One region of the Streptomyces sp. NPDC002176 genome, then DNA from elsewhere that is predicted to be linked to it. Evidence: riboswitches for the same ligand, from Rfam matches in the RefSeq annotation. Region 1 holds a riboswitch; each other region holds the start of a gene.
What was found. Region 1 has a riboswitch for thiamine pyrophosphate ahead of ACI2LY_RS08745 (thiamine ABC transporter substrate binding subunit). Riboswitches for the same ligand answer to the same signal wherever they lie in the genome.
Positions count from the first base shown of each region.

Region 2: it holds a riboswitch for thiamine pyrophosphate, as region 1 does, so the genes downstream of both, thiO (glycine oxidase ThiO) here and ACI2LY_RS08745 (thiamine ABC transporter substrate binding subunit) in region 1, are expected to answer to the same signal.
Region 3: it holds a riboswitch for thiamine pyrophosphate, as region 1 does, so the genes downstream of both, thiC (phosphomethylpyrimidine synthase ThiC) here and ACI2LY_RS08745 (thiamine ABC transporter substrate binding subunit) in region 1, are expected to answer to the same signal.

Region 1 is NZ_JBJDQW010000002.1:114,719-121,159, forward strand. It holds gene ACI2LY_RS08735 (ABC transporter ATP-binding protein) at 1-36, opposite strand, end outside; gene ACI2LY_RS08740 (ABC transporter permease) at 36-1,637, opposite strand; gene ACI2LY_RS08745 (thiamine ABC transporter substrate binding subunit) at 1,694-2,767, opposite strand; TPP riboswitch at 2,848-2,955, opposite strand; gene rlmN (23S rRNA (adenine(2503)-C(2))-methyltransferase RlmN) at 2,997-4,103, opposite strand; gene ACI2LY_RS08755 (hypothetical protein) at 4,187-4,675, opposite strand; gene ACI2LY_RS08760 (hypothetical protein) at 4,672-5,307, opposite strand; gene ACI2LY_RS08765 (phosphatidate cytidylyltransferase) at 5,523-6,441, opposite strand, start outside.
Region 2 is NZ_JBJDQW010000003.1:329,925-336,365, forward strand. It holds gene metF (methylenetetrahydrofolate reductase [NAD(P)H]) at 1-107, opposite strand, end outside; gene thiE (thiamine phosphate synthase) at 204-851, opposite strand; gene ACI2LY_RS15285 (Rv2175c family DNA-binding protein) at 927-1,292, opposite strand; gene ACI2LY_RS15290 (NAD(P)/FAD-dependent oxidoreductase) at 1,359-2,591, opposite strand; TPP riboswitch at 2,753-2,865, shown strand; gene thiO (glycine oxidase ThiO) at 2,856-4,046, shown strand; gene thiS (sulfur carrier protein ThiS) at 4,043-4,243, shown strand; partial or broken gene ACI2LY_RS15305 (thiazole synthase) at 4,246-5,046, shown strand; gene pknB (Stk1 family PASTA domain-containing Ser/Thr kinase) at 5,138-6,441, shown strand, end outside.
Region 3 is NZ_JBJDQW010000005.1:427,966-434,406, reverse strand. It holds gene ACI2LY_RS24820 (metallophosphoesterase) at 1-721, shown strand, start outside; gene ACI2LY_RS24815 (hypothetical protein) at 869-1,732, shown strand; gene thiC (phosphomethylpyrimidine synthase ThiC) at 1,743-3,548, opposite strand; TPP riboswitch at 3,541-3,713, opposite strand; gene ACI2LY_RS24805 (YibE/F family protein) at 3,785-5,215, shown strand; gene ACI2LY_RS24800 (SsgA family sporulation/cell division regulator) at 5,317-5,754, opposite strand; gene ACI2LY_RS24795 (IclR family transcriptional regulator) at 5,852-6,441, opposite strand, start outside.

The DNA.
Region 1 (6,441 bases):
GAGACGGACGGTCGCCTCCTCGAGGCTCAGCAGCATCAGAACTCCCCCGTCCGGTCGGTGCGCAGCCGCTCCAGGACGAGCAGCGCGGCCGCGCAGACCACCATCAGAATCGTGGAAAGGGCCATCGCCTGGCCGTAGTTCAGCTCTCCCGGACGGCCCAGCAGCCGGGCCACCGCCACCGGGAGCGTGGGGTTGTCGGGCCGGGCGATGAACACGGTCGCCCCGAACTCACCCAGCGACACGGCGAACGCGAACCCGGCCGCGACCAGCAACGCCCGCCGCACCAACGGAAGATCGACCTCCCGCCACACCCGCCAGGGCGAGGCGCCGAGCACCGCCGCCGCCTCCCTGAGCCGGGTGTCCACCGCCCGCAGCACCGGCAGCATGGTCCGTACGACGAAGGGGGCGCCGACCAGGGCCTGGGCCAGCGGCACCAGGAACCAGGACTGGCGCAGGTCCAGCGGCGGCTCGTCCAGCGCGATCAGGAAGCCGAAGCCGACCGTCACGGCGGAGACACCGAGCGGCAGCATCAGCAGGGCGTCGAACCCGCGTACCAGCCGCCCCGCGTCCCGCCGGGCCAGCGCGGCCGCGGCGAGCCCGCCGACGACCAGGGCGATGCCGGTGGCGGCGACCGCGTACTCCAGCGAGGTCCACACCGCGTGCAGCGGCGCCACCAGGAACGTACCGCCGTCGGCGTCGGCGAGCGCCCGGTAGTAGCCGAAGTCCGGCGCGTCCAGGGAGCGGCGCACCAGCACGCCGAGCGGCAGCACCAGCAGGACCGCGATGGTGGCGAGGACCCCGCCGAGCAGCGTCCACTGTCCGGCGCCGCGCGGACGGCGGGCGGTGCCGGAGGCATCGACCAGGCGCAGCGCGGTCTCCCGGCGCCGGACCGTCCAGGCGTGCACGGCGAGGATCGCGCCGACCGCGGCGAACTGCACCAGGGTGAGGACGGCGGCCGTGGTCAGGTCGAAGACCTCGGAGGTCTGCCGGTAGATCTCCACCTCCAGGGTGGAGAAGGTGGGCCCGCCGAGGATCTGCACCACACCGAAGGAGGTGAAGGTGAACAGGAACACCATCAGCGCGGCGGCGGCCACTGCGGGCGCCAGCGCAGGCAGGGTGACCTGGCGCCAGGCGCGCAGCGGGGACGCGCCGAGCATCCGGGCGGCCTCCTCCTGCCGAGGGTCCAGCTGTCCCCACAGTCCGCCGACGGTACGGACGACGACGGCGTAGTTGAAGAAGACGTGCGCGAGCAGGATCGCCCACACCGTGGTGTCCAGCCGCACGCCCCACAGCTCGTCCAGCAGTCCGCCGTGGCCGACCAGGGCGAGGAACGCGGTGCCGACGACCACCGTGGGCAGCACGAACGGCACGGTGACCACGGCCCGCAGCACCTGTTTGCCGGGGAACTCCAACCGGGCGAAGGCGTAGGCGGCGGGCAGCGCGATCAGCAGGGTGAGCGCGGTGGAGGCCAGCGCCTGCCAGGTGGTGAACCACAGCACGTGCCGGATGTCGGAGCGGCCCAGCACCTCGGCGAACCGCCCGAGGTGCCAGGTGCCGTCGGCCTTGAGCCCGCGCGCCGTGATGGCGGCGACGGGCCAGGCGAAGAACAGCGCGAAGAACGCGACGGGCAGGGCCATCAGCCCCAGCCGCGCCGCGCTCCCGCGCGGGTGGCTGCGCCGTGCGGCTGCTTCGGCTACTTCAGTACGAGCGACGTCCACGAGCTGACCCACTGGTCGCGGTTGGCGGCGATCTTCTCAGGCGCCATGGTCTCCGGGTCCTTGGCGGCGGGCCCGTTCGCGGTGAACTCGGCGGGGACCTTCGCGTCCTTGATCACCGGGTACACGAACATGTTCAGCGGCATGTCCTGCTGGAACTGCCTGGACAGCAGGAAGTCGAGGAACGCCTTGCCGCCCTTGGGGTTCTTCGCGTGGTTCAGCAGCCCGGCGAACTCGACCTGCCGGAAGCAGGTGCCCTCGGAGACGCCGGTGGGGGCGGTCTTCGGCTTCTTCTTGGCGTAGATCACCTCGGCGGGCGGCGAGGAGGCGTACGACACGACGAGCGGCCGGTCACCGCCCGCCTTCCTGCCCTCGGAGGAGCCGGAGAACTCCTGGTAGTACGCCTGCTCCCAGCCGTCGACGACCTTGACGCCGTTGGCCTTGAGCTTCTTCCAGTACCCCTCCCAGCCCTTGTCGCCGTAACTCGCGGCGCTGCCGAGCAGGAAGCCGAGGCCGGGCGAGGAGGTGGCGGCGTTCTCGGTGACCAGCAGGTTCTTGTACTTCGGGTCCGCGAGGTCGGCGAAGGTGCGCGGCGGCTTCAGCTTGTGCTCGGTGAAGTACGCCTTGTCGTAGTTGACGCAGATGTCGCCGTGGTCGACGGGGGTGACCCGGTGCTTGGCGGGGTCCAGCTGGAAGGCGGGGTCGACCTGGCCGAGGCCCTTGGCGGCGTACGGCTGGAAGAGGCCGTTGTCGAGGGCGCGGGAGAGCAGGGTGTTGTCGATGCCGAAGAAGACGTCGCCCTGGGGGTTGTCCTTGGTGAGGACCGCCTTGTTGACGGCCTGCCCGGCGTCGCCGTCCTTGAGGACGCGCACCTGGTAGCCGGACTGCTTCTCGAAGTCCGCGATCACGTTCTTGGACGCGGCCCACGAGTCGTGGCTGACGAGGGTCACGGTCTTGGTGTCCGCGCTCCCCTTGGTGTCGGTGGACCCGCACGCGGAGAGCGTGAGCAGGCCGAGGCCGACCGCCGCGGCCACGAAGGTCTTGGTGTGCACTGGTGGTCCTCCTGGGGTGGGCCAGGAAGAGACGCGGCCCTGCCCGGACTCCGCGCGGGAGCCCGGGCAGGGCGCAACAGCTTGAGTGATGACCGAACTTCCTACCCAGAATGACCTGGGCGAGGTTCAGAGGGTCTGCGGCCTGGTTGCCGCACTCTCAGCGCTGTGGCGCTCCCCTGTCGGAATATGTAGATGTATGACCGTGTGAAGTTGTGCTGACCGGTTCAGGTTACCGCTCGGTGGCGGCGAGCTGACCACACGCCCCGTCGATCTCCTGACCGCGGGTGTCCCGGACCGTCACCGGCACGCCGTGCGCCGCGATGGCCGCCACGAACGCCTTCTCGTCCTCGGGGCGGGAGGCGGTCCACTTGGAGCCGGGGGTGGGGTTGAGCGGGATCAGGTTGACGTGCACGGGCTTGCCCTTGAGCAGTCGGCCGAGCCGGTCACCGCGCCACGCCTGGTCGTTGATGTCCCGGATCAGCGCGTACTCGATGGACAGCCGACGCCCGGACTTCTCCGCGTACTCGAACCCGGCGTCCAGCACCTCGCGCACCTTCCACCGCGTGTTCACGGGGACGAGGGTGTCGCGCAGCTCGTCGTCGGGGGCGTGCAGGGAGATCGCCAGCCGGCACTTGAAGCCCTCGTCGGCGAAGCGGTGGATGGCGGGGACGAGGCCGACGGTCGACACGGTGATCCCGCGCTGCGAGAGGCCGAGGCCGTCGGGGGCGGGGTCGGTGAGGGCCCGGATGGAGCCGACGACGCGCTTGTAGTTGGCGAGCGGCTCGCCCATGCCCATGAAGACGATGTTGGAGAGCCGCGCGGGCCCGCCGGGAACCTCTCCGTCCCGGAGCGCCCGCATGCCGTCCACGATCTGGTGCACGATCTCGGCGGTGGACAGGTTCCGGTCCAGCCCCGCCTGTCCCGTCGCGCAGAACGGGCAGTTCATCCCACACCCGGCCTGCGAGCTGATGCACATGGTGACCCGGTCCGGGTACCGCATCAGTACCGACTCCACGAGCGTGCCGTCGAACAGCCGCCAGAGCGTCTTACGGGTGGTGCCCTGGTCCGTGGCCAGATGCCGGACCACCGACATCAGCTCAGGAAACAGCGCCTCCCGCAGCTTCTCCCGCGAACCGGCCGGGATGTCCGTCCACTGCTCGGGGTCGTGCGTGTACCGCGCGAAGTAGTGCTGCGAGAGCTGCTTGGCGCGGAACGGCTTCTCCCCCGCCTCCGCGACAGCATCCTTCCGCTCCGCGGGCGAAAGGTCAGCGAGATGCCGCGGCGGCTTCTTGGCTCCGCGGGGGGCGACGAAAGTGAGTTCTCCGGGCTTGGGCATGGTGGTACCAGTGTCTCAGATCGACTTGGGGTGCCTGGCCAGAGCGGGGTGGGAGTGGTCACCCACCCCGCCAGGCGCCACGATCAAACGGTGTCGATCTGCCACGCGATGACGCCCACGGAACCCTTGACGCCGTCGGCATCGATGCGTACCTGCTCGGGCGCCGTGATCCGCTGCTGCACGATCGACCGATCGCAGGGCACCTCGGCACTCGGACCGACACTCGCAGGAGTCAGCGTGACGCGGGCACTACCGCTGCCGACGCACACGAGACTGAGCTTGTACGTCTTGCCCTTGCTGAGCAGCGGCTCAGTGTGGATGCCATCGCTTACCCGCTCCACTCCAGCCTCGACCTTCGTCCCGCCGCCCACCGCGGCAAGGACACCCTGAGCCTCGGCGGTGAGCTTCTTCTCCCGGGCGTCAACAGTGTCGTGAGACGCGCCGACGGCCGGGGACGAGGCTGGCCCAGTGGAGTCACCGTCGCCACCACCAGAACTGCACGACGCCAGCAGCAACACCGAGACGGTCACAGCACCGGCGGCGAGCCAGGCCCGCGGAATCGTATGGGTCATGATGAGGTTTCCCAGTACTTCCAGCCGGTCTCGGAGGTGGGCAGCGTCGCCGACCCATGCCCGATCTCGACACCGCCGCAGTTGCCGCCGCTGCCGGAACGGTACTTCTTCCAGGTCACCTTGTAGCCCCAGGAACCGTACTGCAGATGACCGTACTTACCCCTGGCGATTTCACGGGAGTACGTGTGCCCGGTGGTGACCGTGACGCTACCGCCGACCTTCACACTGACGCTGGCCTTGGCTTTCGCCACGACCCCGCTGGCCTCGAACTCGCCCGTGCCCGTCACCTCGGCGGAGATGGTCCCTCCCTTGGTCACGACCACGGTCATCGTGCCGCCCGGCCCATCTTTGTACTTGGTGCCGTTCCACCAGGACGGAACGTGAACGGCCTTCTTGGACTTGATGCTGTACCACGTGGAAGGCCGGTCGCACAGACTCGGCGACTCCTCACCGACCGGCTGGTCGTCCGCACCCTCCCAGTCCTGCCTGTCATTGATGTCCGCGGTCTGTTCGGCAGGTATCGCCGTACTGTCGGCCGGCACTTCCTCCGCTCTTGCGGTATTGGCTGCCGTGAGGCAGAGAAGCGAGGCCGCGGCAGCGCCGGTCAGAGCGCGCCATGTACTGATGCCCATGTGACACCTTTTCTGGTGGACCGCCCCCGTGGCGATCGAGCACTTGGACACTATGGTCTAGACATGTGCATGACCCTCGGAACAGAGATGCTCTGAGGAGAACTTGAGGATCTACGTCCCTCCGGCCCCGTCAGGAGCGATGAGCTCTGCCCCGCTGACACCAACGGGCCCTGCTCTCCGACCGGAGAGCAGGGCCCGAGGACCGAGTGCGGGGTTCAGGAACCCACGAACGCCACCATCAGCAGCCACACCACCGGGGCCGTAGGGAGCAAGGAGTCCAGGCGGTCCATGATTCCTCCGTGGCCGGGGAGGAGGGTGCCCATGTCCTTGATGCCGAGGTCGCGTTTGATCATGGACTCGCCGAGGTCGCCCAGCGTGGCGCTGGCCGCGACCGCGAGGCCGAGGACCAGGCCCTGCCACCAGGCGCCGTCCTCGATCAGGAACTGCATGCACAGCGCGCCCGCGACCATGGCGAAGGCGATCGCGCCCATCAGACCCTCGCGGGTCTTGCCGGGGCTGATGCGCGGAGCCAGCTTGTTCTTGCCGAAGCGCCAGCCGACCGCGTACGCGCCGGTGTCGCTGACGACGGTGAGCAGCAGGAACGTCAGCACCCGCCAGGGCCCGTCGTCGGCGGTGAGCATCATCGCCACGAACGTCGCCAGGAACGGCACGTAGAACGCGGCGAAGACACCGGCCGTGACGTCCTTGAGGTAGCCCTCCGGCGGCTGGGCCATGCGCCAGACCAGCACCGCGAGCGCGGTCAGCGCCATGGCGACCCAGGCACCCTCGGCGCCGCGCGCGTACCCGGCGACCACCATGGCCGCACCGCCCACCGCGAGCGGCACCAGGGGTGCCTTGATCCCCTTGCGCTCCTGGAGCCGACTGGTCAGCTCCCACAGCCCGACGACCACCGCGACGGCGACGACACCGACGAAGACCGCCTTGACGACGAACAGCGAGGCGATGATCACCACGCCGAGTCCGACGCCGACGCCTATGGCCGCGCTCAAGTCACGGCCCGCGGTCTTCTTCGGCGCGGGCACCGGCTGCGGGGAGTCGGGCATCGGGTCGTCGTCCTGGTCTCCGCCATACGCGGGTACGTCGGGCACGCTGGGCATGAGGTGAGTCTGCTGC
Region 2 (6,441 bases), on a different contig from region 1:
GTTTTCGGCGCGTAGAACTCGAAGGAGTACGCCGTCTTGCCGGTGGCGAGGATGTCCCGGACGGTCCGGGCGCGATCAGTCCTGGTGGATGCGGTTCCGAGGGCCATACCCGCAGGTTAGCCACGGGTGGGCGGCGACCCAACCGGGCACCGGCGATTTGGCCGAATTGCCGGGCCCTTGTCCATCCCTTGGGACGGTTCCGCTCAGTTTTCGCGCAGCCGCTTGGCGAACTCGGCCGCCGCCGCGCCCGGATCGTCCGCGGCCGTGAGCGCGCGGACCACGACCACCCGGCGGGCGCCCGCGTCGAGCACCTGGTCCAGATTGGTCCGGTCGATGCCGCCGATGGCGAACCAGGGCCGCTCGGTGTTCAGGCCCGCGGTGTACCGGACCAGGTCGAGGCCGGGGGCGTGGCGGCCGGGCTTGGTGGGGGTGGGCCAGCAGGGGCCGGTGCAGAAGTAGTCCACGCCGTCCTGGACGGCGGCCGCGGCGGCCTCCGTCTCGGAGTGGGTGGAGCGGCCGACGAGGACCCGGTCGCCGAGGATCGCGCGGGCGGCGGGCACCGGCAGGTCGCCCTGGCCGAGGTGGAGCACGTCGGCTCCGGCGGCGTGGGCCACGTCGGCCCGGTCGTTGACCGCGAGCAGCTTGCCGTGCCGGGCGCAGGCGTCGGCGAACACCTCCAGGTGGGCCAGCTCCTCGGCGGCCTCCATGCCCTTGTCGCGCAGCTGGACGATGTCGACACCGCCGGCCAGGACCGCGTCCAGGAACTCGGCGAGGTCGCCCTGCTCCTTGCGGGCGTCCGTGCAGAGGTAGAGCCGGGCGTCGGCGAGGCGGGCGCGGGCGGTGTCGGGCATGCGGTGGGTCCCCCGGTGGTTCGGTGTGCGGGTCGTGCGTGGGGGCGGCGCCCGGCCGGGCGCCGCCCTGGTGGGTCAGCCGGCCAGTGCCTGGGCCCGGCGCTTCACCTCCGTGCCGCGGTTCTCGCTGAGGGCCTGCGCGGGGGTGCCGGGCAGGGAGGAGTCGGGGGTGAAGAGCCATTCGATCATCTCTTCGTCCGTGAACCCGTTGTCGCGCAGGAGCGTCAGGGTCCCGGTGAGGCCCTTGACGACCTTGTCCTCGTCGATGAAGGCGGCGGGGACGTGCAGCGCCCGGTTCTCACCGCGGCGTACGGCGATGACTTGGCCCTCCTTGACCAGCTGCCGCACACGCGTCACCTCGACATCGAGCATTTCGGCGATGTCGGGGAGGGTGAGCCAGGCGGGGACAAGAGCGTCGATCTTGGTGTCAATCTCGGTCACGACACCTAGCCTGCCATCCCCCACCGACAGTCGGTAGTCGGGCCACTCCGCGCGCGGGCCCCCGGCCTACTCGACGACGGCCTGTTTCAGCGGGAGCGCGGGGTCGGTGAGGGCCTCGGCGTCCATCAGGCGGCCCGCCTCGATCAGCCGCCTGCCCTGGGCCAGGTCGCGCGGACGGCCCACCGCCAGCAGGGCCACCAGACGGCCCTCGCGCAGCCAGCACACGGACCAGGCGGGGTCGGCGGGGTCACCGCGCCACACCGTGCGGTCGGCGGCCGCGTGGTGGCCCGCGTACTGCACGAACCGCCCGAACTGCTCGGACCAGAAGTACGGCACCGGGTCGTAGGGCGCCGCCTCCTCGCCCAGGATGTCGGCGGCGACCGTACGGGGGCCCTGGAGGGCGTTGTCCCAGTGGTGGACGAGCAGCCGCTCGGCGTAGCGGGCCGAGGGGAAGGAGGTGCAGTCGCCGACCGCGTACACGTCCTCGGCGGAGGTGCGCAGCCGGTCGTCGGCCAGGACGTCGCCGTGCGGGCCGAGGGCGATGCCGGAGCCGGTCAGCCAGCCGGTGGCGGGGTGGGCGCCGATGCCGACCACGACGGCGTCGGAGGGCAGCCGGGCGCCGTCGTCCAGCACCACCGCGCCGGGTTCGACGGCGGCCACGCGGACGCCGGTGCGCAGGGCGACGCCGCCGTCCTCGTACCAGGCGGTCATCGGGGCGGCGACCTCGGCGGGCAGGGCACCGGCCAGCGGGCGGTCGGCGGCCTCGACGACGGTGACCGCGCAGCCCGCCTCCCGGGCGGCGGTGGCGAACTCGGCGCCGATCCAGCCCGCGCCGACGACGACCACGTCGTGCCGCGCGGCGAGCACCGGGCGCAGCCGCTCGGCGTCGTCCAGGGTGCGCAGCAGATGCACACCGGGCGTCTCGTCGGTGCCGGGCAGCCGGACGGGTTCGGCGCCGGTGGCGAGGACCAGCACGTCGTACGGGACGGGGCCCGTCGCGGTGTCCAGTTCGTGGTCGGCGGGGCGGACGCCGAGCGCCTCGCAGCCGAGCCGGAGGTCGATGTCGAGCGAGGCGAAGTCCACGTCGAAGGCGGAGCCGTCGGCGGTGCCGAGGAGGATGGCCTTGGACAGCGGGGGCCGGTCGTACGGCTGGTGCGGCTCGGCGCCGATCAGGGTGACGGGCCCGGTGAAGCCCTGTTCACGCAGGGCGACGGCGGTCTGCACCCCGGCCATGCCCGCCCCGACGACGACCACGCGCCGTTCCTGTGCCGTGCCGTCCGGAGATGTCTGCTCGCTCACCTGATCACCTTAGGTCACTGACTCACCGTCAGTCAGTGCGCGAGCGCACCGACCTCTTCCACCACACTGGTGCCCGCACCCGGCCCGGATTCGCGCTCCGGCCGGACCCGGGCCGTGCTCTCTTACGGCTGAGCTGGGCGGGCGGCTAGGCTGGCCACCGTAACTGCACTCGCGGGAGCCCGGACGCACCGGGCTGAGAGGGAGGCTGGCGGCCTCCGACCGTACGAACCTGATCCGGGTCATGCCGGCGAAGGGAGGGGCGGGATGCCCATGCCGTCACGTACGTCCGAACCGTCCAGCACCCCGGACGTCCTCGTCGTCGGGGGCGGGATCATCGGCCTGGTCACCGCCTGGCGCGCGGCCGGGCGGGGGCTCACCGCGGCCGTGGTGGACCCCGATCCCGGTGGCGGGGCCGCGCGGGTCGCGGCCGGGATGCTGGCCGCGGTCACCGAGCTGCACCACGGCGAGGAGGGGCTGCTCGCCCTCAACCTGGCCTCCGCGCGCCGCTATCCCGAGTTCGCCGCCGAGCTGGCCGAGGCCACGGGGCACGACCTGGGCTACCGCCGCGCGGGCACCCTCGCCGTCGCCTTCGACACCGACGACCGCGCCCAGCTCCGTGAGGTGCACGAGCTGCAGCTCCGGTGCGGGCTGGACTCCCAGTGGCTGTCCGGGCGGGAGTGCAGGCGGCTGGAACCGATGCTGGCGCCCGGTGTGCGCGGCGGGCTGCGGGCCGACGGGGACCATCAGATCGACCCCCGGCGGCTGGCGGCCGCGCTGCTGACCGCCTGCGAGCGGGCCGGGGTGGCCTTCCACCGCTCCTGGGCCGCGCGGCTGGACGTGGCCGGGGACCGGGCGACCGGGGTCACCACGGCGGACGGCACCGCGCTGGCCGCCGGTCAGGTGGTGCTGGCGGGCGGCAGCCTCAGCGGGCGGCTGGAAGGGGTGCCGGAGGCGCTCGTACCGCCGGTGCGCCCGGTGAAGGGGCAGGTGCTGCGGCTGACGGTGCCGCCCCGGTACCGGCCGTTCCTGAGCCGTACCGTGCGGGCCGTGGTGCGCGGCGGGCCGGTGTACCTGGTGCCGCGCGAGAACGGCGAGCTGGTGATCGGCGCGACCAGCGAGGAGCTGGGGTACGACACCACGGTCACCGCGGGCGGGGTGTACGAGCTGCTGCGCGACGCCCATGAGCTGGTGCCCGGCATCACCGAGCTGCCGCTCACCGAGACCCTGGCCGGACTGCGTCCCGGCTCCCCCGACAACGCCCCGCTGCTCGGCCCCTCCGGCCTCGACGGCCTGCTGCTGGCCACCGGGCACTTCCGCAACGGCGTGCTGCTCACGCCCGTCACCGGGGACGTCATGGCCGACGTGCTGTGCGGCGGGGGCCTGCCCGAGGTGGCCCGCCCGTTCTCGCCGCACCGGTTCGCCGCCCCCTCCCCCACCCTGGAGCACTCCGCATGAACATCTCCGTCAACGGCGAGCGCCGCGAGGTCGCGCCGGGCACCGCCCTGGACGCGGTCGTACGTGTCCTCACTCCGGCGCCGTCCGGGGTGGCCGCCGCCGTCAACGAGACCGTGGTCCCGCGTACCCGGTGGGCCGAGACCGGCCTCGCCGAGGGCGACCGGGTCGAGGTCCTCACCGCCGTGCAGGGAGGCTGACCGTGACCACCAAAACCACCGACCCCCTGGTCCTCGGCGACCTGACCCTGGACTCCCGGCTGATCATGGGCACCGGAGGCGCCCCCAGCCTGGACGTGCTGGAGCGCTCGCTGATCGCGTCCGGCACCGAGCTGACCACGGTGGCGATGCGCCGGGTCGACCCCGGAGCGCACGGCTCGGTGCTGTCGGTGCTGGAGAAGCTGGGCATCCGCGTCCTGCCCAACACCGCGGGCTGCTTCACCGCCGGAGAAGCGGTGCTGACCGCCCGGCTGGCCCGTGAGGCGCTCGGCACCGACCTGGTGAAGCTCGAGGTGGTGGCGGACGAGCGCACCCTGCTGCCGGACCCGGTGGAGACGCTGGACGCGGCCGAGACCCTGGTCGACGACGGCTTCACCGTGCTGCCCTACACCAACGACGACCCGGTGCTGGCCCGCAGGCTCCAGGACGTGGGGTGCGCGGCCGTGATGCCGCTGGGCTCCCCGATCGGCTCCGGGCTCGGCATCCGCAACCCGCACAACTTCGAGCTGATCATGGAGCAGTCGTACGTCCCGGTGATCCTGGACGCGGGTGCCGGTACGGCGTCCGACGTGGCGCTGGCGATGGAACTGGGGTGCGCGGGTGTGATGCTCGCCTCGGCCGTCACCCGGGCGCAGGACCCCGAGACGATGGCCACGGCCATGCGGCACGCCGTGCACGCCGGGTACCTGGCGCGGCGGGCCGGACGCATCCCCCGCCGCCATTTCGCGCGGGCGTCGTCCCCCGCCGAGGGGCGCGCGGACCTCGATCCGGAGCGCCCCGCGTTCACTTCGCGGGACGGTCACAGCTCTGCTGCGGTCGCTCACCCGGACGGCGCAGCGGGCGCCGCCCCCGCGCACCCCTCGTAGACTCGCCCGCGTGGATACGACCCTTTCGGACCCCCTCCTCGGCCAGGTGCTCGACGGCCGCTATCGCGTCGAGGCGCGGATCGCCGTCGGCGGGATGGCGACCGTCTACCGGGCGCTGGACATCCGGCTGGACCGGGTCCTGGCGCTCAAGGTGATGCATCCGGCGCTGGCCGCCGACGGCGGGTTCGTGGACCGGTTCATCCGCGAGGCCAAGTCGGTCGCCCGGCTCTCCCACCCCAACGTGGTGCAGGTCTTCGACCAGGGCACCGACGGCGGCTACGTGTATCTGGCGATGGAGTACGTCGCCGGGTGCACCCTGCGGGACGTGCTGCGGGAGCGGGGCGCGCTGCGGCCGAGGGCGGCCCTGGACATCCTGGAGCCGGTGCTCGCCGCGCTGGGCGCGGCCCACCGGGCCGGGTTCGTGCACCGGGACATGAAGCCGGAGAACGTGCTGATCGGGGACGACGGCCGGGTCAAGGTCGCCGACTTCGGTCTGGTCCGCTCGGTCGACACGGTCACCAGCACCACCGGCTCGGTCCTCGGCACCGTCTCCTACCTGGCCCCGGAGCAGATCGAGCAGGGCACCGCCGATCCGCGGGTGGACGTGTACGCCTGCGGTGTCGTGCTGTACGAGATGCTGACCGGCGCCAAGCCGCACTCCGGGGACTCCCCCGCCCAGGTCATCTATAAGCACCTCAACGACGACGTGCCCCCGCCCTCGGCGCTGGTGCCGGGGCTGGCGTACGAGCTGGACGAGCTGGTCGCCGCCGCGACCGCGCGCACTCCGGCGCTCCGGCCCGCGGACGCGGCCGCGCTGCTCGGTGAGGTGCTGCGGGTCCGGGGCTCGCTCACCGAGGAGCAGCTCGACGCGATGCCGCCGCAGGAGCTGTCGCACGAGCACCACGACAACGCGGGCGACCGTACGAGCGTGCTACCGCGCGCGTTGACCATGGTCCGGCCGCTCCCGGTCGACGGGGACGGCGAGGACGGCCGCGATGTCACCAGCGTGCTGCACACGACCGACATCGCGCCCCCGCCCACCCGGCACGGCGGGCCGCGGCCCAGGCGCCGACGCGGGCCGCTGACGCTGCTGCTGGCGGTGCTGGTGTTCCTCGGTGTGGGCGGCGGGGTCTGGTACATCAACTCGGGCCAGTTCACCAAGGTGCCGCCGGTGCTGTCACGCACCCAGGACCAGGCCGAGCAGCGGCTGAGGTCGGCGGGGCTCGACGTGGGCGAGGTGAAGCGCGCCTACAGCGACACCGTGGACCGGGGCACGGTCATCAGCTCCGACCCGTCGGCCGGTGCCCGGGTCCG
Region 3 (6,441 bases), on a different contig from region 1:
GTGCGCGGGCACCGCCCGGCTGTGGTTCCTCGGCGACTTCACCGACCGCGGTCCGGACGGCATCGGCGTCATCGACCTCGTGATGCGGCTGTCCGCCGAGGCCGCGGCGGCAGGCGGCTACTGCAAGGCCCTGATGGGCAACCACGAGCTGCTGCTGCTGGGCGCCAAGCGGTTCGGCGACACCCCGGTCAACTCCGGCGCGGGCACCGCAACCTTCCAGGCGGCCTGGCTGCTCAACGGCGGCCAGAAGACCGACATGGACCGTCTCCAGGACCATCACCTGCAGTGGATGGCCCGGCTCGACGCGGTCGAGGAGGTCGACGGCCATCTGCTGGTCCACTCCGACACCACCGCCTACCTCGACTACGGCGACTCGATCGAGGCTGTCAACGACACCGTCCGCGAGGCGCTGACCCGCAACGACGCGGACGAGGTGTGGGACCTGTTCCGCAAGTTCACGAAGCGCTTCTCCTTCCGCGACGAGGGCGGCGCCGACGCCGTGCGCTCCCTCCTCGACACGTACGGCGGCACCCGTGTCGTGCACGGCCACAGCCCGATCCCGTATCTGCTCGGCCAGGTCGGCTCCGAGGAGAACGAGGACCGCGGCGAACCCCATGTCGAGGGTCCGCACGTCTACGCCGACGGTCTCGCCATCGCCATGGACGGCGGCGTGACCATGGCCGGAAAGCTGCTGGTCCAGCAACTGCCCCTGGACGCCTGACGCTTCACCTGGTCTGAATTTCCGGCAACCCCCTGTCACCGTGCGGTGTGACAGCTCTACCATCGGCTTATCCGTAGCAGGCTCCCCTCCGTTTCTGCCCGACGGCTCGCCGCCATGCGAGCCCCAAGCCCTACGGAGCATCGGGGGATGCACATGAACAGCGTTCCGCAGCACCTGCTGAGCGAGGACCGCCGGGAATTCGAGCGGCTCCTCGACGAGGCGCTGCGCTCCGCACCCGACCACCCGGAACTGTCCGCCGTCGGAGAGCGGCTCAACCCGGAACAGCTGCGCACGATGGCGCTCAACGCCACGGCCCTCATCGCGGCCGCCGCCGCCACCGAGTACCAGACTTACGTCAAGACCCGCGAGGAACTGCGCCGTCCGGCACCGGCCGCCGAGACGACCGGCGTCGAATCCGGCTCGGCGGAACCGGGATCGGGCCCGCTGGGGCTCGCCGCCGCCCTCGGTGAGACCGCCGAGGCCGCCGGGGCGGGCGCCAGCGCGATGATCGCGGTCCTGGCCCCCGTGCTCGCCGGAACGGCCGCGGTGATCTTCCTGCTGGTCGGCTACAGCCTGAAGATGGTCGCCCCCGGCCAGCAGTTCGGCCGGACCATGGTCACCGTCGGCTGGGTCTTCGGCGCCCTGACGGCGGTGGCGATCCTGACCGCCGGGGTGGCGCTTCTGATCACCGCGCTGCGCAACGGCTCCTCCGCCGGGGCCGCCGCCCAGGAGGAGGCGCGCGAGGCGGTGGCGAGGGCGCGTCAGGAGTGGCGGGACGCGCTGCTCGAGCGCGGCATCCTGCCCTTCCTGCAGGACGCCCTCACCCGGCCCGGCGCACCCGCCGCACAGCCCCTCCCGGCCCCCGGACCGAGCGGCCGGATGCCACGCCTCGGCTACGGCCGCCCCGGCTTCAGCAGCCCCGACGACGGAACGGCCACCGACCGCCCCCGCTTCAGCAGCCCGGACTACACGAGCCCGGACTTCGGCGGCCCGGAACACCAGCCGGACTAGCCCCGTACGGTTAGGGCTTGTCCTCCGCGATCGGCAGGTAGACCCGGTTGCCCGTGGCTGCGAACTCCAGCGACTTCTTCGCCATGCCCTCCTCGATCTCGGCCCGGTTGCCGCCGTGTTCGCGCCGGATGTCCTGCGAGATCTTCATGCTGCAGAACTTCGGCCCGCACATGGAGCAGAAGTGGGCCGTCTTAGCGGGCTCGGCGGGCAGGGTCTCGTCGTGGAACTCCCGTGCCGTGTCCGGGTCCAGGGCGAGGTTGAACTGGTCCTCCCACCGGAACTCGAAGCGGGCGTCCGAGAGCGCGTCGTCCCACTCCTGTGCTCCGGGGTGCCCCTTGGCCAGGTCGGCGGCGTGGGCGGCGATCTTGTAGGTGATGACGCCGGTCTTGACGTCGTCCCGGTTCGGCAGGCCCAGGTGCTCCTTGGGTGTGACGTAGCAGAGCATCGCCGTGCCCCACCAGGCGATCATCGCGGCGCCGATACCCGAGGTGATGTGGTCGTACGCGGGCGCGACGTCGGTGGTCAGCGGGCCGAGCGTGTAGAACGGGGCCTCGTCGCAGATCTCCTGCTGAAGGTCGATGTTCTCCTTGATCTTGTGCATCGGGACGTGCCCGGGGCCCTCGATCATCGTCTGTACATCGAACCGCTTGGCGATCCGGTTGAGTTCCCCGAGCGTGCGCAGCTCCGCGAACTGCGCCTCGTCGTTGGCGTCCGCGATCGAACCGGGCCGCAGACCGTCGCCGAGCGAGTAGGTGACGTCGTAGGCGGCGAGAATCTCGCAGAGCTCCTCGAAGTTCTCGTACAGGAACGACTCCTTGTGGTGCGCCAGGCACCAGGCCGCCATGATCGAGCCGCCGCGCGAGACGATGCCGGTCTTCCGGTTCGCCGTCAGCGGGACGTACGGCAGCCGCACACCCGCGTGCACCGTCATGTAGTCCACGCCCTGCTCGGCCTGCTCGATCACCGTGTCCTTGTAGACCTCCCAGGTCAGCTCCTCGGCCCGGCCGTCGACCTTCTCCAGTGCCTGGTAGAGCGGCACGGTGCCGATGGGCACGGGGGAGTTGCGCAGCACCCACTCGCGGGTGGTGTGGATGTTGCGGCCGGTGGAGAGGTCCATGACCGTGTCGGCGCCCCAGCGGGTCGCCCAGGTCATCTTCTCCACCTCCTCCTCGATCGAGGAAGTGACCGCCGAGTTGCCGATGTTGGCGTTGACCTTCACCAGGAACCGCTTGCCGATGATCATCGGCTCGATCTCCGGATGGTTCACATTGGCGGGCAGCACGGCCCGGCCCGCCGCGATCTCCTCGCGGACCACCTCGGGAGAGACGTTCTCCCGGAGCGCCACGAACTCCATCTCGGGCGTGATCTCCCCCTGGCGGGCATAGGCGAGCTGGGTGACCGCCCGGCCCGTCCGTCCACGCCGGGGCTGGCGAGGCCGTCCCGGAAAGACTGCGTCCAGATTGCGCAGCCCGCCGCGCGGCGAGGTGTGCTTGATCCCGTCGTCCTCCGGCCGGACGGGACGGCCCGCGTACTCCTCGGTGTCGCCACGGGCGACGATCCAGTTCTCCCGTAGCGGGGCCAGCCCCCGGCGGACATCGGTGTCGGCTTCCGGATCGGTGTACGGGCCGGAGGTGTCGTACAGCGTGACCGACCGCCCGTTGGTGAGATGCACCTGACGGACCGGCACCCGCAGGTCGGGGCGCGAACCCTCGACATACGCCTTGTGCCAGCCGATGGACTTCCCGGCCTCCTCGCCCGACGAACTGGTCGTCGTGGTCTGCGCGGAGGCAGGCGTGCGTGCGTCCTTGTTGGTCATGAGACCTACTCCCTACGCCGGCATTACCCGGTAACAGGTTCGGCGGTCGACGCAGCGATTTCCGTCCGCAGATGATCTCGGGGAACCATGTTCCACGTGAAACATCGCAACGACGGAGGTCAGCGCCCTCTCAGCCCGGTGCTCCGAGCTCCCGCGTGTGCAAAGGTGCCTCCACGCTAGCGCCCTGTGTGACGGGATGAACAGTGGGCCTCCCCCGTTCTTGCAATGATCGGGCCGTGACCACGACGCAGCAGCCTCCCTACCCTCCCCCCGGCCCACCCCACCGGCCCGGCTCCGGACCAGGCCCCGGCGACGGGAGCGGGCACGGGTCCGGCCCCGGAAACGGCCATGGCGGTCATGGCGGTCATGGCCACTCTCACAACCACGGCCCCGCCGCGCCGGTCTCCAGACATCTGCGCAAGGTCATCGCGGCCATCCTGATCCCGTTCAGCGCGGCCGTCGTCGTGGGTCTGGTGGTGCTCTGGCCCGGAGGCGCGCCCCCGCACCAGCGCTCCGGGGTCGGCTTCGACCGCCAGACCCAGCAGGCCACGGTCACCCAGGTCACCTCGGTGAGCTGCCAGGTCGGCGGGGTGGGCGGGGGAGCCCCGGCCGGTGATCCCTCGGCCACGGGCGCGGGTCCGGCTGCCCAGGAGGACAAGAAGGGCCCCTGCAAGAAGGCGATTGTCCGGGTCGACACCGGCAAGGACAAGGGACGCACCTTCACCGAGCTGGTGCAGCCGGACCAGACCCGGCAGTTGCACCAGGGCGACAAGGTCGTGGTCGCCTACGAGCCCAAGGCGCCGAGGGAACTCCAGTACGCGGTCACCGACCTGGACCGCAAGTTCCCCATGGCCCTGCTCGCCGGGATCTTCGCGGTCGCCGTCGTGGTGGTGGGCCGACTGCGCGGTGTCATGGCGCTGGTGGCCCTGGCCGTCAGCTTCATGGTGCTCACCCTGTTCATCCTGCCCGCGATACTCCAGGGCTCGAATCCGCTGCTGGTGGGCGTGGTCGGGTCGAGCGCGATCATGCTCATCGCGCTGTACATGTGCCATGGCCTGTCCGCGCGGACCTCCGTCGCGGTGCTCGGCACCCTCGTCTCCCTGCTGCTGATCGGTCTCCTCGGCTCACAGTTCATCGGCTGGGCCGCGCTCACCGGCAACACGGACGACAACACCGGCCTGATCCACGGCCTCTACCCGTCCATCGACATGAGCGGGCTGCTGCTCGCGGGCGTCATCATCGGCTCGCTGGGCGTGCTGGACGATGTGACGGTCACCCAGACCTCGGCCGTGTGGGAACTGCACGAGGCCAACCCCTCGATGGGCTGGCGCGGGCTCTACCGGGCGGGCATCCGCATCGGCCGCGACCACATCGCCTCCGTCGTCAACACCCTCGTCCTTGCCTACGCGGGCGCCGCGCTGCCCCTGCTGCTGCTTTTCTCCATCGCGCAGAGCGGGGTGGGCACGGTGGCCACCAGCGAGCTGGTCGCGGAGGAGATCGTGCGCACGCTCGTCGGCTCGATCGGTCTGGTCGCCTCGGTTCCGGTCACCACCGCGCTGGCCGCCCTGGTCGTATCGGCGGACCGCCCCGCGCCCGGTACGGCGGCTCCCGCGGCCACCCCGCCCGTCGCGGCCTCCGGCGGCAGGGGACGGCGCCGGAAGCGCTGAGCGGACCGTCTAGACCGTCGGGCCGTGAACCCTTGCAGAAGCGTTTCTTCAAAGGTGCACGGAGCCCGGCGGAACGCTCGGCGCCCCCCGGCCGGGCCACGTCAGCCCGCGCTCTGCTCCTCGGCCAGGATGCGGCCCAGTGCCTCGTCGAGGTGGGTGTCGAAGTCGGCCAGCGCACCCTCCTGCCCGAGCGGCACCAGCTTGTCGGTGCGGTCGAGGAACGCCACGAGCGGCGGGGTGGAGGAGCGGAACAGCGCCTGGTCACCGCCCACCTGAAGCCGGATCAGCACCTCGCCGAGCACCTCGCAGTCGACGGGGGCGATGTGCACATCACCCTCGCCGCACGGCCGGCCGACCCCGTCGATCATCAACTCCCGGCCGAAGACCCAGGTCACCGGGGCGTCACCGGGCAGATGGAAGGTGAGCCGGACCGCATAGGGATCACTCGTCTCGTAGCGCAACTCCACCGGAATACGGAAGGAAAGCTCCTCCGAGACGAGAAAGCTCATCATGACTTCTGCCTGTACGGACTCGCGCATCGCCTACCCCGTCGTATGACATCGACTGGCCGGGTTTAATCCCTGACTGGGGTCAAATCTAGCTGAACGTACATGGCAGATCACAAGGAGTGAGTTTTCAGATGCTGATAGAGAGCGCCAGCGCTCCCATGTGACGGCCCATCTCCGACTGCAACCTCCTTGTCATGCACGGAAGTTGATCAGCCTGATGGGCCGGGAGCGAGATCGCCATCGTCGCGGCGGTTGTACCGACAGTGATCGGCACCGCCGCACAGATCGCTCCAAGGGCGTACTCCTGCCGCTCCACCACAGGTTCCATCCGCCGGGTCCTGGCCAGCCGCCGCAGCAGGGCATCGTTGTCCCGCACGGTGTACGGCGTGAGGGAGCGCACCGGGTAGCGCGCGAGGTGGTCGCGGCGGGCGTCCTCGTCCAGCTGGGAGAGCAGGCACTTCCCGATGGCGTGGGCGTGTCCGGTCTCGCGGAAGTCGGCCCACTCCGCGACGGCCGGGGTCTCGCGCGAGTCGGCCACACACATGACCTCGATCTCGCCGTCCCGGTACATCGCGTAGTACACCGGGGCGCCGATCGAATCGCGCCAGTGCGCAAGGGTGTCGGCCACCGTGCTGCGACGTTTCTGCTGCGCTCCGCTGCTACTCAGCCGGTCCGCCGCGTCGCCGAGGAAGAACCGCCCCTTGTCCCGGCGCAGAT